4 regions of the Aminobacter sp. BA135 genome follow, and region 1 is predicted to be linked to each of the others. Evidence: riboswitches for the same ligand, from Rfam matches in the RefSeq annotation. Region 1 holds a riboswitch; each other region holds the start of a gene.
What was found. Region 1 has a riboswitch for cobalamin ahead of SLT36_RS30575 (TonB-dependent receptor domain-containing protein). Riboswitches for the same ligand answer to the same signal wherever they lie in the genome.
Positions count from the first base shown of each region.

Region 2: it holds a riboswitch for cobalamin, as region 1 does, so the genes downstream of both, SLT36_RS13630 (CbtB domain-containing protein) here and SLT36_RS30575 (TonB-dependent receptor domain-containing protein) in region 1, are expected to answer to the same signal.
Region 3: it holds a riboswitch for cobalamin, as region 1 does, so the genes downstream of both, SLT36_RS27165 ((2Fe-2S) ferredoxin domain-containing protein) here and SLT36_RS30575 (TonB-dependent receptor domain-containing protein) in region 1, are expected to answer to the same signal.
Region 4: it holds a riboswitch for cobalamin, as region 1 does, so the genes downstream of both, SLT36_RS08610 (ABC transporter substrate-binding protein) here and SLT36_RS30575 (TonB-dependent receptor domain-containing protein) in region 1, are expected to answer to the same signal.

Region 1 is NZ_CP139573.1:563,246-565,441, forward strand. It holds gene SLT36_RS30575 (TonB-dependent receptor domain-containing protein) at 1-1,016, opposite strand, end outside; cobalamin riboswitch at 1,196-1,397, opposite strand; gene SLT36_RS30580 (alpha/beta hydrolase) at 1,695-2,196, opposite strand, start outside.
Region 2 is NZ_CP139572.1:2,808,125-2,810,320, reverse strand. It holds gene cobU (bifunctional adenosylcobinamide kinase/adenosylcobinamide-phosphate guanylyltransferase) at 1-165, opposite strand, end outside; gene SLT36_RS13635 (CbtA family protein) at 158-934, opposite strand; gene SLT36_RS13630 (CbtB domain-containing protein) at 951-1,127, opposite strand; cobalamin riboswitch at 1,163-1,359, opposite strand; gene SLT36_RS13625 (gamma-glutamylcyclotransferase) at 1,427-2,116, opposite strand.
Region 3 is NZ_CP139572.1:5,607,549-5,609,744, forward strand. It holds cobalamin riboswitch at 682-874, shown strand; gene SLT36_RS27165 ((2Fe-2S) ferredoxin domain-containing protein) at 990-1,769, shown strand.
Region 4 is NZ_CP139572.1:1,750,586-1,752,781, reverse strand. It holds gene SLT36_RS08615 (FecCD family ABC transporter permease) at 1-131, opposite strand, end outside; gene SLT36_RS08610 (ABC transporter substrate-binding protein) at 194-1,243, opposite strand; cobalamin riboswitch at 1,512-1,701, opposite strand; gene SLT36_RS08605 (nucleotidyltransferase family protein) at 1,823-2,196, opposite strand, start outside.

The DNA.
Region 1 (2,196 bases):
AGGACATGCCTGACTTCACCTGTTTCAAAGGACTTTTCCGTCGACGCGAAGATGCCGTAGCGCCTAGTGTCGAATTCGCTGCTGCCCACGACGCCGTCACGGACATTGGTCGAATAGTCGAGGTTGCCGGAAAGTTCGACGGTCGAGCTCCAGCTGTCGGAATGCTTCACCCGTGCGCCGATCCTGCCGGCGAAGGTGTCGGTGTCGACTTCATTGGCGGAAGGCGCGGAGGCATCGTACTGGCTGCGGCCCCGGGCAAACAGGCCATCGGCATATAGCCGGCCCCAGCCATACTCCTTGGCGGCTGCGACGTTGAGCGAGCCCTGCAGGAAGCCATCGTCGTCAGGCTCATGTCCCCAGGCCAGCGGCGTGGTGAAGTCGTAGCCGCGCGTGCCGAGGATGGAGCCACCGACGGAGTAATCGATGCCGTCCTCGGTGCGTCCGCGCAGATCGCCTGAGAGATAGCCACCCCAGGGATGCGTGACGCCCGAGGTGATGCTGCCGCAGGCGTTACGGCCGTCGGCACACTGGCCGCCCTGTTTGGTGATGATGTTGACGACACCGCCGATGGCATCGGCGCCATACTGCGCTGAGTGCGGTCCCTTGGCGATCTCGATACGCTCGATCGACGACAGCGGAATGTTGAAGATCGAGCTCGTACCGCTGGTCGCCGACGAACTGCGGACGCCATTGACCAGCACCAGCGTCTGGCCGGCCGACATGCCGCGCAGATAGACACTGGACGACGCCCCCTGGCCGCCATAGCCGATGATTGAAACGCCGGCGTAGCGCTTCAGCAACGACGGCAGGTCAGCTGCCGCGGACTTTCGCAATTCTTCCTCGTCGATCAGGGTGATCGACGACGTCGGGCGAACAAGCGCGGTTTCGCGACGCAGCGGCGTAACGACCAGACGCGGCAGCACGGTCACGCCGCCTGCAGCGGGCGCCTGCTGCGCGCTGGATGGTGTCGGGATGGCCAGCATGATCGCGCCGATGCCCAGGATAAGTCTCTGCATTTCTGCCCTCAAATGGTTTGGGGGGCGCGACAAGGATCGCACCCGGTTTCCAAACCGCAGGCAAGACAGGTCGGCAGGCAGACTTTGGGACAAGATTGACCCGACGGCCTTCCGCATGCGGCAACACTTTCGATGTCACCGCCACGAGCGACCGCGCCTGACCACACCCCGTGGACAAGCATGGGTGACTGGAACGGGCAGGTCTCCTGACTTCCGTGTCACAGCCTTTTTCCGCCTTCCCGAACGCGCGAATGCGTTCAGTGGCATGATGGAAGAGGCTCAACGGTTACAGTTGCGGGGGCAGTCGCGGATTTGGCCTTCGGCCTCACCGTGTTCCCTTTTCATCCGCCTCTCGGCGGAACCGATTCCGAGGCGGACGCTACTCAGGGATGCCGAGGCTTGTCAATCGCAATCATGCGATCGGCCATAAAATATATTGATTTTCAACTAGATAGGATCATTGGACACGGACAAACAGGGCAACTTGTGCAATCGCCCCGGACGCGGCAAGCCCTGCATGGGACCGCCAATTGGACGGCACTGCCCCTCGTGGACAGAGCCACCAGCACATTGCCAACGGGGTCGCGGAAACTGCCGACGACGTGCGCGCTACGGCCATCGACATCATCTTCGCCGCGTCGGTATCATCCGCGCATGTTCAGCCGAGCAAGGTCCTTGTCAGCGCATGATCCTTGTCGGCAAGCCCGTCGATGACGCTGAAGTGATGCCGGTCGGGCTCGACCACTGTAGCGGTGGTGGCGCCAAGCCCGGTCCAGATATTGGAAAGCAATGCGTTCTGGCGCAGGAACTCGGCGCGCTCGCCACCGCCGACCCAGCAGGTGATGCGGACGTTGTCCACCGGCCGCAGCAGCGCCGGCTTTCAGCCAGCGCCTCGGTCTCGTCGATGTGGAGCGTCTTGTTCATGCCGGTGTTGATCAGCGGCCTGAGATCATGAACTCCCGAGAGCGAAACGACATGACGGATACGAGACTGCACCTCGGGCGCAAGCGGCGAAGCAGCCGCGACCATGCGCGACACGAGGTGCCCGCCGGCGGAATGATGACCGGTCAGCATGATCGGCCTTCGACCAACGCGGCCGCCTTGCCTATCGCCGCACCGACCGACCTCGCGCACGATATCGCCGATCCTGACTTCCGGGCACAAGCTGTAGGACGGCATC
Region 2 (2,196 bases), on a different replicon from region 1:
GCGGCGTCCCAGATGGATCGAAATGCGCTCACGCATCTCGTCGTCATAAGCCTGCGCCGTGGCAACATAGGTCCACGGCGCAGAAAAATGGGTGATGAGCCGCTCGGCATGCGCGCTCTTGCCGGAGCGCGCGCCGCCGAGCAGGAAGGTCAGCTTCTCAGGCAAGGCGGCCGTTCAGCGACGGCGCCGGTTCGCTCATGAAGCGGTTGCGCACATAGCCCGCCACCGCACCCAGAACGACCCAGAACACCAGATTGGTGATTGTGACGGCGACGACGAAGCTGTGGTGCAGGTCTGCCGGAATCGGCGACTCGTGGCTTTCCGGTTGCGGTGCACCGACGATGTGCGGCGCAACGATCAGCGCGACGCCGAGTATCGCCAGCGGCAGCGACTGCTTGAAGGCGATCAGCGCGAGACCCGCTGCGGTGGCGACGACGGTCAGCGTCCACCAGATCTGGCGTGCGCCAAGATCGGCGGCCGGCATCGCCGGCAGCTCTGGCGGCAGGCCAAGACCGGGAGCCAGGGTAAACACGGCAAAGCCGGCAAAGCCCCAGAACACGCCCTGGCGCCAGTTGGCGATGCCACCGGCAAACTCGGAAACGGCGACCAGGATCAGGCCGAAAGCGATGCCGCTGACAATATTGGCGAGCGCCGAATAGGCAAAACGTTCAGCGCCGTCGGCCGGAGCCCATGCTTCTTCCTCGGCTGGCGCCGCAGTCTGTGCCGCCGTGGTTTCGGCGCCGGCCGCAGGGGCGTTCGCCTCAGTGCCGGCAACTGGTGCCGCGGCGTGCTCATGGCCGCCGCCGGCGTTCTCATAGGTCTCCGCCTTGAGGATCAGCGGGACGGTTGCATAGGTCTGGAGTGCAGCAAGGACCACGCCGGCCAATAGCCCGCTGATCGCCGCGATGAACACGACGTTTCTGAAGATGGACATTGTTGGATCGCCTTGGTTAGTGGCAGGGGAAAGCCATCGAGTGGCGATAGTCGTGGGCAGCGTTGTGCACCACGTCCATATGCGAGAACCCGAGGAAGCCAACAACGAAAAGGCCGAGCAGCGCGGCAAGCGCCAGCTGCATGCTACGCGACTGCGAAGAGACGTCGGTGCCGAGAGCAGAAACAGTGTTCATCGTAAGTCCTTTCGCCCTCCACCCGAGGGCACAGAGATAAGTGCCTGTCGCCGGCAGGTCTCCTGGCTTGCGGATCGGCACCCTTCCCCGCCTTCCCGAAGCAAGCTTCAGTGGCATTTGGGGAGAGCTAACCGCATACAGTTGCGGGGGCAGCCACGGCTTCGGACCTTCAAATGGCCCTTACCGCATTCCCTCTTGATTCCGTTACGGAACCGACGACGCCGCAACTATAGAAACAAATGGCTTGGGCGGCAAACCAAATTCCGACGCCGCCGCGCTCGAAAGCGGCGTTCCGGCGATCATCCGCGGGCCACGATTCGCTCGGCCACCAGATGCTGGAGCCGCCACAGATGCCGGTCGTGGATCGCCCGCTGCTCGAGGTTGCTGACCACATTATAGAGGTAGTCCGCAGCCGAACCCCAATGGCCGCATGTCGTCGCCAGTCGCTCCGCCACCGCGTCCTCGCCCAGCGCGCCGGCATAGGCGTGGCCTTTGCGGTTGATGACGAAGGCGAGCGCGGTCAACGGACCTTCATCGGTGGCGAGATTCAGCCAGCGCGGCTTGTAGGTGGAGGGTTTCAGCGTCATCTCGCGGCGAAACAGCTTGTCCAGCTGCTCGCGGCGGTCGCCGTCCGTCAGCCTGAGCGCCACGCCCTTGCACTGGCCGCCACGATCCATGCCCATCATCAGTCCAGGCTCAGCCTTTGTGGCGCGCCAGCGGGTCATGTTGATGCAGAACGAACGGTGCCAGCCGCGTGCCAGCGCCACCCTTTCGTCGGTGTGCTCCACCTCGGGTTTCCAGATCAGCGATCCATAGGCAAACAGCCACAACGGACCATTGCCAGGGCGCGCGGCAAGCGTCTCGTCGATCATCACCTCATAGTCGGCGTCGTCGAGATGCATCGCATCGGGGTCGGGGCCCGTGTCGGCGACCTCGCGATGGCAACGCGCCACCAGCTCTTCGGTCAGCGCCATCTTTCGTCCGCTCATGCCCGCCCCATCAATTGCTTAACCCTGTGCACGACAGACAGTTCTGCTCTCTTCCGCCCCGCTTCAACCATGATAGTGCT
Region 3 (2,196 bases), on a different replicon from region 1:
CCGCCTGGTGTCCGTTCCCAGCGTCTTCACGTTGGCGGTAACTCACGACACTCGCCGGTGTCCTGGCAACGCACCGGTGGACGGCCGCTCAGATTGCCCTGGATGGGCTCGACGCCGCTTGCGATCCAGCCGCTCTACACGAGAAGTTGAACGACCGCGCCGTCCGCTCGCTGGCGTTGGTTGACCTTACGTTAGGAACCTCTAAACGACCTACAGGCTCACCTCGTCCTTACCCCACCTTGGACCACCCGAGCTTAGCGCCCGCCCTGCCCCCCCAATCAATGGGCGGGCGCGTCCCCTCGCACGCACATCCGATGTCGCGCAGACAAGCTTATCAGCCGCGGACGCCTTCACATCGCAACTGCGAGCTTCCCGCTTCATATCGACGCCGGTTGCCGATTTTCATGTCTATATGCCTCGGGCAGGCGCCGTTCGCCTTGTGCGGTTTGCACAAAAGGCAGCCGGCCCTGGCATTCCTGGGCTTATTCCGCTTGTGGTGCATGTCCATCTCCGGTCTCTACCGGTGCGCCCCGATGGCGCACGGTCATGATCGGGAGGGCTGCTTGGCAATCTTCGTCCATCGCCGGACTATGTGCAGCAACACCAGGCGATCGCAAGGCAGCGCATTGCTGGCCTAGGTACTTGTCCATCGACAACCCTTGACTTGCGTCTGCCCGCATATAGCTTGCCGCGCGGTTATGGTTCTTCTGCTTTCGGGCGGAAGCTAAGAGGGAATTCGGTGCGAAACCGAAGCTGCCCCGCAACTGTAAGCGGTGAGCCGCATTGCCGATTGTGTCACTGGCCGACGGCCGGGAAGGCAGGCAATGAGCCGAGACCCGCGAGCCAGGAGACCTGCCTGACCGAGTGATGTTCCGTGGGCGGGGTGTACCACCGGAGCGCAGGTTCGTGCAGGCGGCGCTATCGGCCATCGCCTTCCACCAACATGCGTTGCGACAATCCCGACCGCAGTCAGGCCAGGGATCGATCGTTTGCACAATACCGAAGTTGAGACCGCGCAGTCCCAGGCCAGACGTGCCATCGTGCTCGTCGCCAGGTCGGCCTTTGCTGCCGCGCCCTACAGGCAGATGCAGCAGCTCTGTGATCTCGCCGCGGCGTTGCCCGGCGTCGATCACACCAGCTTCGGCTTCACCGAACAAGGCACGCCGTCGCTGCGCGAGGCGCTTGCGGCACTTCGCCAGCAGGATTTCTCCGATATCCTCATCCTGCCGCTGATGCTGCCGATCGAGCCCAGCTTCAATGCCTGGCTCACCAAGTCGCTGCGCCGCTGGCAGGCCGAGGACGCGGCACCTTGGCCGACGGTGCGCATCGCGCGGGGCCTCGCCGAAAGCCCGCTGCTGGCTGCAATGATGGCCGACCTCGTCACCGGTGCCGACGCGACGCCGCCCATCCCGCCGCTCGACAGGCTGGCGCCGGAGGGTTCGCTCGTGCCGGCGCAGAAACGCCGCGTGCTGGTCTGCCAGGGCGGCCCGTGCAATGCCGCCGGCGCGGACCTGATCTGGGGCCACCTGCGCAACCAGCAGGACCGCCAGAAGCTGCGCGTGACCGGCGACGGCATGATGAGCGCCAAATCGACCTGCCTTGGCCCCTGTAACCTGGCACCGGTGCTGCAGGTCTTTCCCGAAGGCACCTATTACGGCGGGGTCACCGAGGCCGCCGTCGACCGCATAGTCACCGAACATCTGCTCGGCGGCGCGGTGGTCGACGACTTTGCCTACCACCCCACCGGCCGCAAGCAGGTGCTGCGGTGAAGGCCTATTGAAAACAAGGGGGATCGTGTCGGCCGAACAGCAACGCTTGCCGTTGTCGATCGTCCACTATCACGACGTCTTTACCAGGCACGGCGCGCAATCCGCCACTCAACGGATCGACGGATGTTCCCGCCGATATCCGCAACTGGCTGGAAGCCAAGGCTGAAACGCTCAGCAGCGGCAGCGGCACCTGGGGTCGTCGGGCACAGGTCTGATGGGCTGACGCAGCCTGTTGCGATCCACGTCAATCCATCGATCTAATTGACCCAAGGGAAACATCAGCGACTATTGCGCAGGGCTAGATCAGTTCAGTGGGCGGTGGCAGTCATGGCAATTCAAGTATCCTATTCGCGGCGTGATGTCCGCGAAGAGTTGGTGCGTCGGCGCGAGACTTACATCGCGGCGCAAAGATCTCTGTCACCGCCTT
Region 4 (2,196 bases), on a different replicon from region 1:
CCGGCGACCAGCAGCAGCACGAGCAGCGAACACAGGATGACAGCCGCCTTGCGATGGCCGGTTCGGCGGTAGCGGCTGGAAATGCCGTCGGATCGGCTTCGCGCGAAATCGGCGCTGCTCGCGATGTCCATGGTCGAAGGCTCCGGATTGGGAAAATCACGCCGCAGCCTCTCGGGCCGCGGCGTGCGGTCCGTCAGTTGGAGGCAGTGCCCTGATAGGTCATGGCGCCCTGGAACGGCAGGCCCTGATAGATCTCGATCCATTCCTTCATCGCCGCTTCGGGATCGACGTCGGTGAAGCGGTCGGGATAGAGCCACTTGGCGACCTGCAGCGCGCCGGTGACCTTGGACGAGCCGCCGGCGAGGTAGTAGTTGATCAGACGCACATTGCCTGCCTGCCCTGCCGGCGTGCCCGATATTTCTTCGCGGGCGACGATCGCCTTCCAGCTCTCGGCGAACTTGGCCTCGGGAATGGTCTGGTAGGAACCGGGCTGCAGCTTGATCACCAAGTCCGGCTTGCGGGCGATGATCTCCTCGGGATCGACAGTGAAGCTGTTTTCGTTGCCGCGCGACGACGGCTCCTTCTTGATGTCGATGTCGCCGAAGACATTGATGCCGCCGCCGGCCTCGATCATGTCATGCCAGCCAGAGCCAGGCGTGACGGTCACCAGGTCGCGCACTTCTTCGAGATAAACCTTCTTGCGCTCGACGCCCTTCAGCCGCTCGGCCAGCAGGTCCATGTACCTGGTGTAGTAGGCGTTCAGCGCGTCGGCCTTTTCCTTCTCGTCGAACAGCTTTCCGAACAATGTCACGTTCTCGACATGCTGCAGCGTGTCCCAGGCGGTAACGACAAGCACCGGAATGTCGAAGGCCTCGAGCTTACTCGCGGCCTCCTCGTAGACGCCGTTGCGCGGGATCATCACCACGTCGGGCTTGAGCGCCACGATCGCCTCGTAATTGGGCTGCGTCTGGCCTTGGCCGACAATGTCGGCTTCCTTGAACTGCGGCCAGTAGGTCGGATCCCGCATCGTGCTGGCATCGACGCCAACGACCTTGTCGATGGCGCCAATGGCACGGGCGAACTCGACCGCGTAGCGGTTGAAGATCACCGCGCGCTTGATCGGCAATTCCAGCTCGACCTTGCGACCGGCATCGTCGGTGAAGCTTTCGGCAGCGGCCGGAGCGAGTCCGATGGACGATGCCATGGCTAGTCCGAGCCACAATGTCCACTGTCTGATGTTCATGATCTCTCCTTGCTTGAAAGGGGTGCGCAACGCCTGGCGTTGCCATGCCCGGAAGGCGTCCGGGACGATAGGTCGAGGCGCGATGCCACGGCAGCAGGCGACGAATGCGTCTGCCCAAGCTTTCGATATTCTTGGGAAACCGTTCTTCCCGACATCGCCGCGCCAACCTCTGCCTGCCCTGGCGGGGATGCGGAAATGCAGACCTGGCGAAAGCCGCAAACGGGCCTCCGGACGGGAACCGGCATTCCTGTGGCACACCCCGACCACGGAATCTCACTCTGTCAGGCAGGTCTCCTGGCTCGCGGGTCCTAGCCTTGTCGCCCGTCTTCCCGGCACGAATGCCAGTGACACAGGGGCAATAGGCTCACCGCTTACAGTTGCGGGACAGCTCCGGTTTCGCACCGGATTCCCTCTTAGCTTCCACCTCGCGGCGGAAGACCATGACGGCGCCAACCTATCGACGGCCAAGGTAAAGTCAAGTTGCCATCCGGGACTATACAGGGCGGCATTTGCCTGAGCCGCGACGATGCTGGAGACCAGGTTGCGCGGAACTGCAAGCAGCGCAAACTGTTCTCCGGCTCAGCGAACCGGCGAAACGGTCACCGAGACGATCTGGAACGGCACCGCACCATAGGTGGCGACCGTCTGCTCGTGCTCCCACGCGCGGAATTGTCGCGACGGCCGCGCCGACAGCACCAACGCGCCATCCGCCTGGTCCGGCCGAATGGTACCGCGAAACCGCAAAGTCAGCCGGCCGCCTGATTTACCCAGCTTGCGATAGCGCAGCCGCGCGAAATGGCATTCGCCGCCATTCAGCTCCATCTCGATGCGACGGCGCACCGGCGGCACGTCCAGCCGCACGACGATGTCGATCTCGGCAGGCGCACCGCCAACTGCCGCCGGCGGCAACGGCACCTGCTGCGCCAGTGCCGGGGTGACCTGCCCCGCACCAT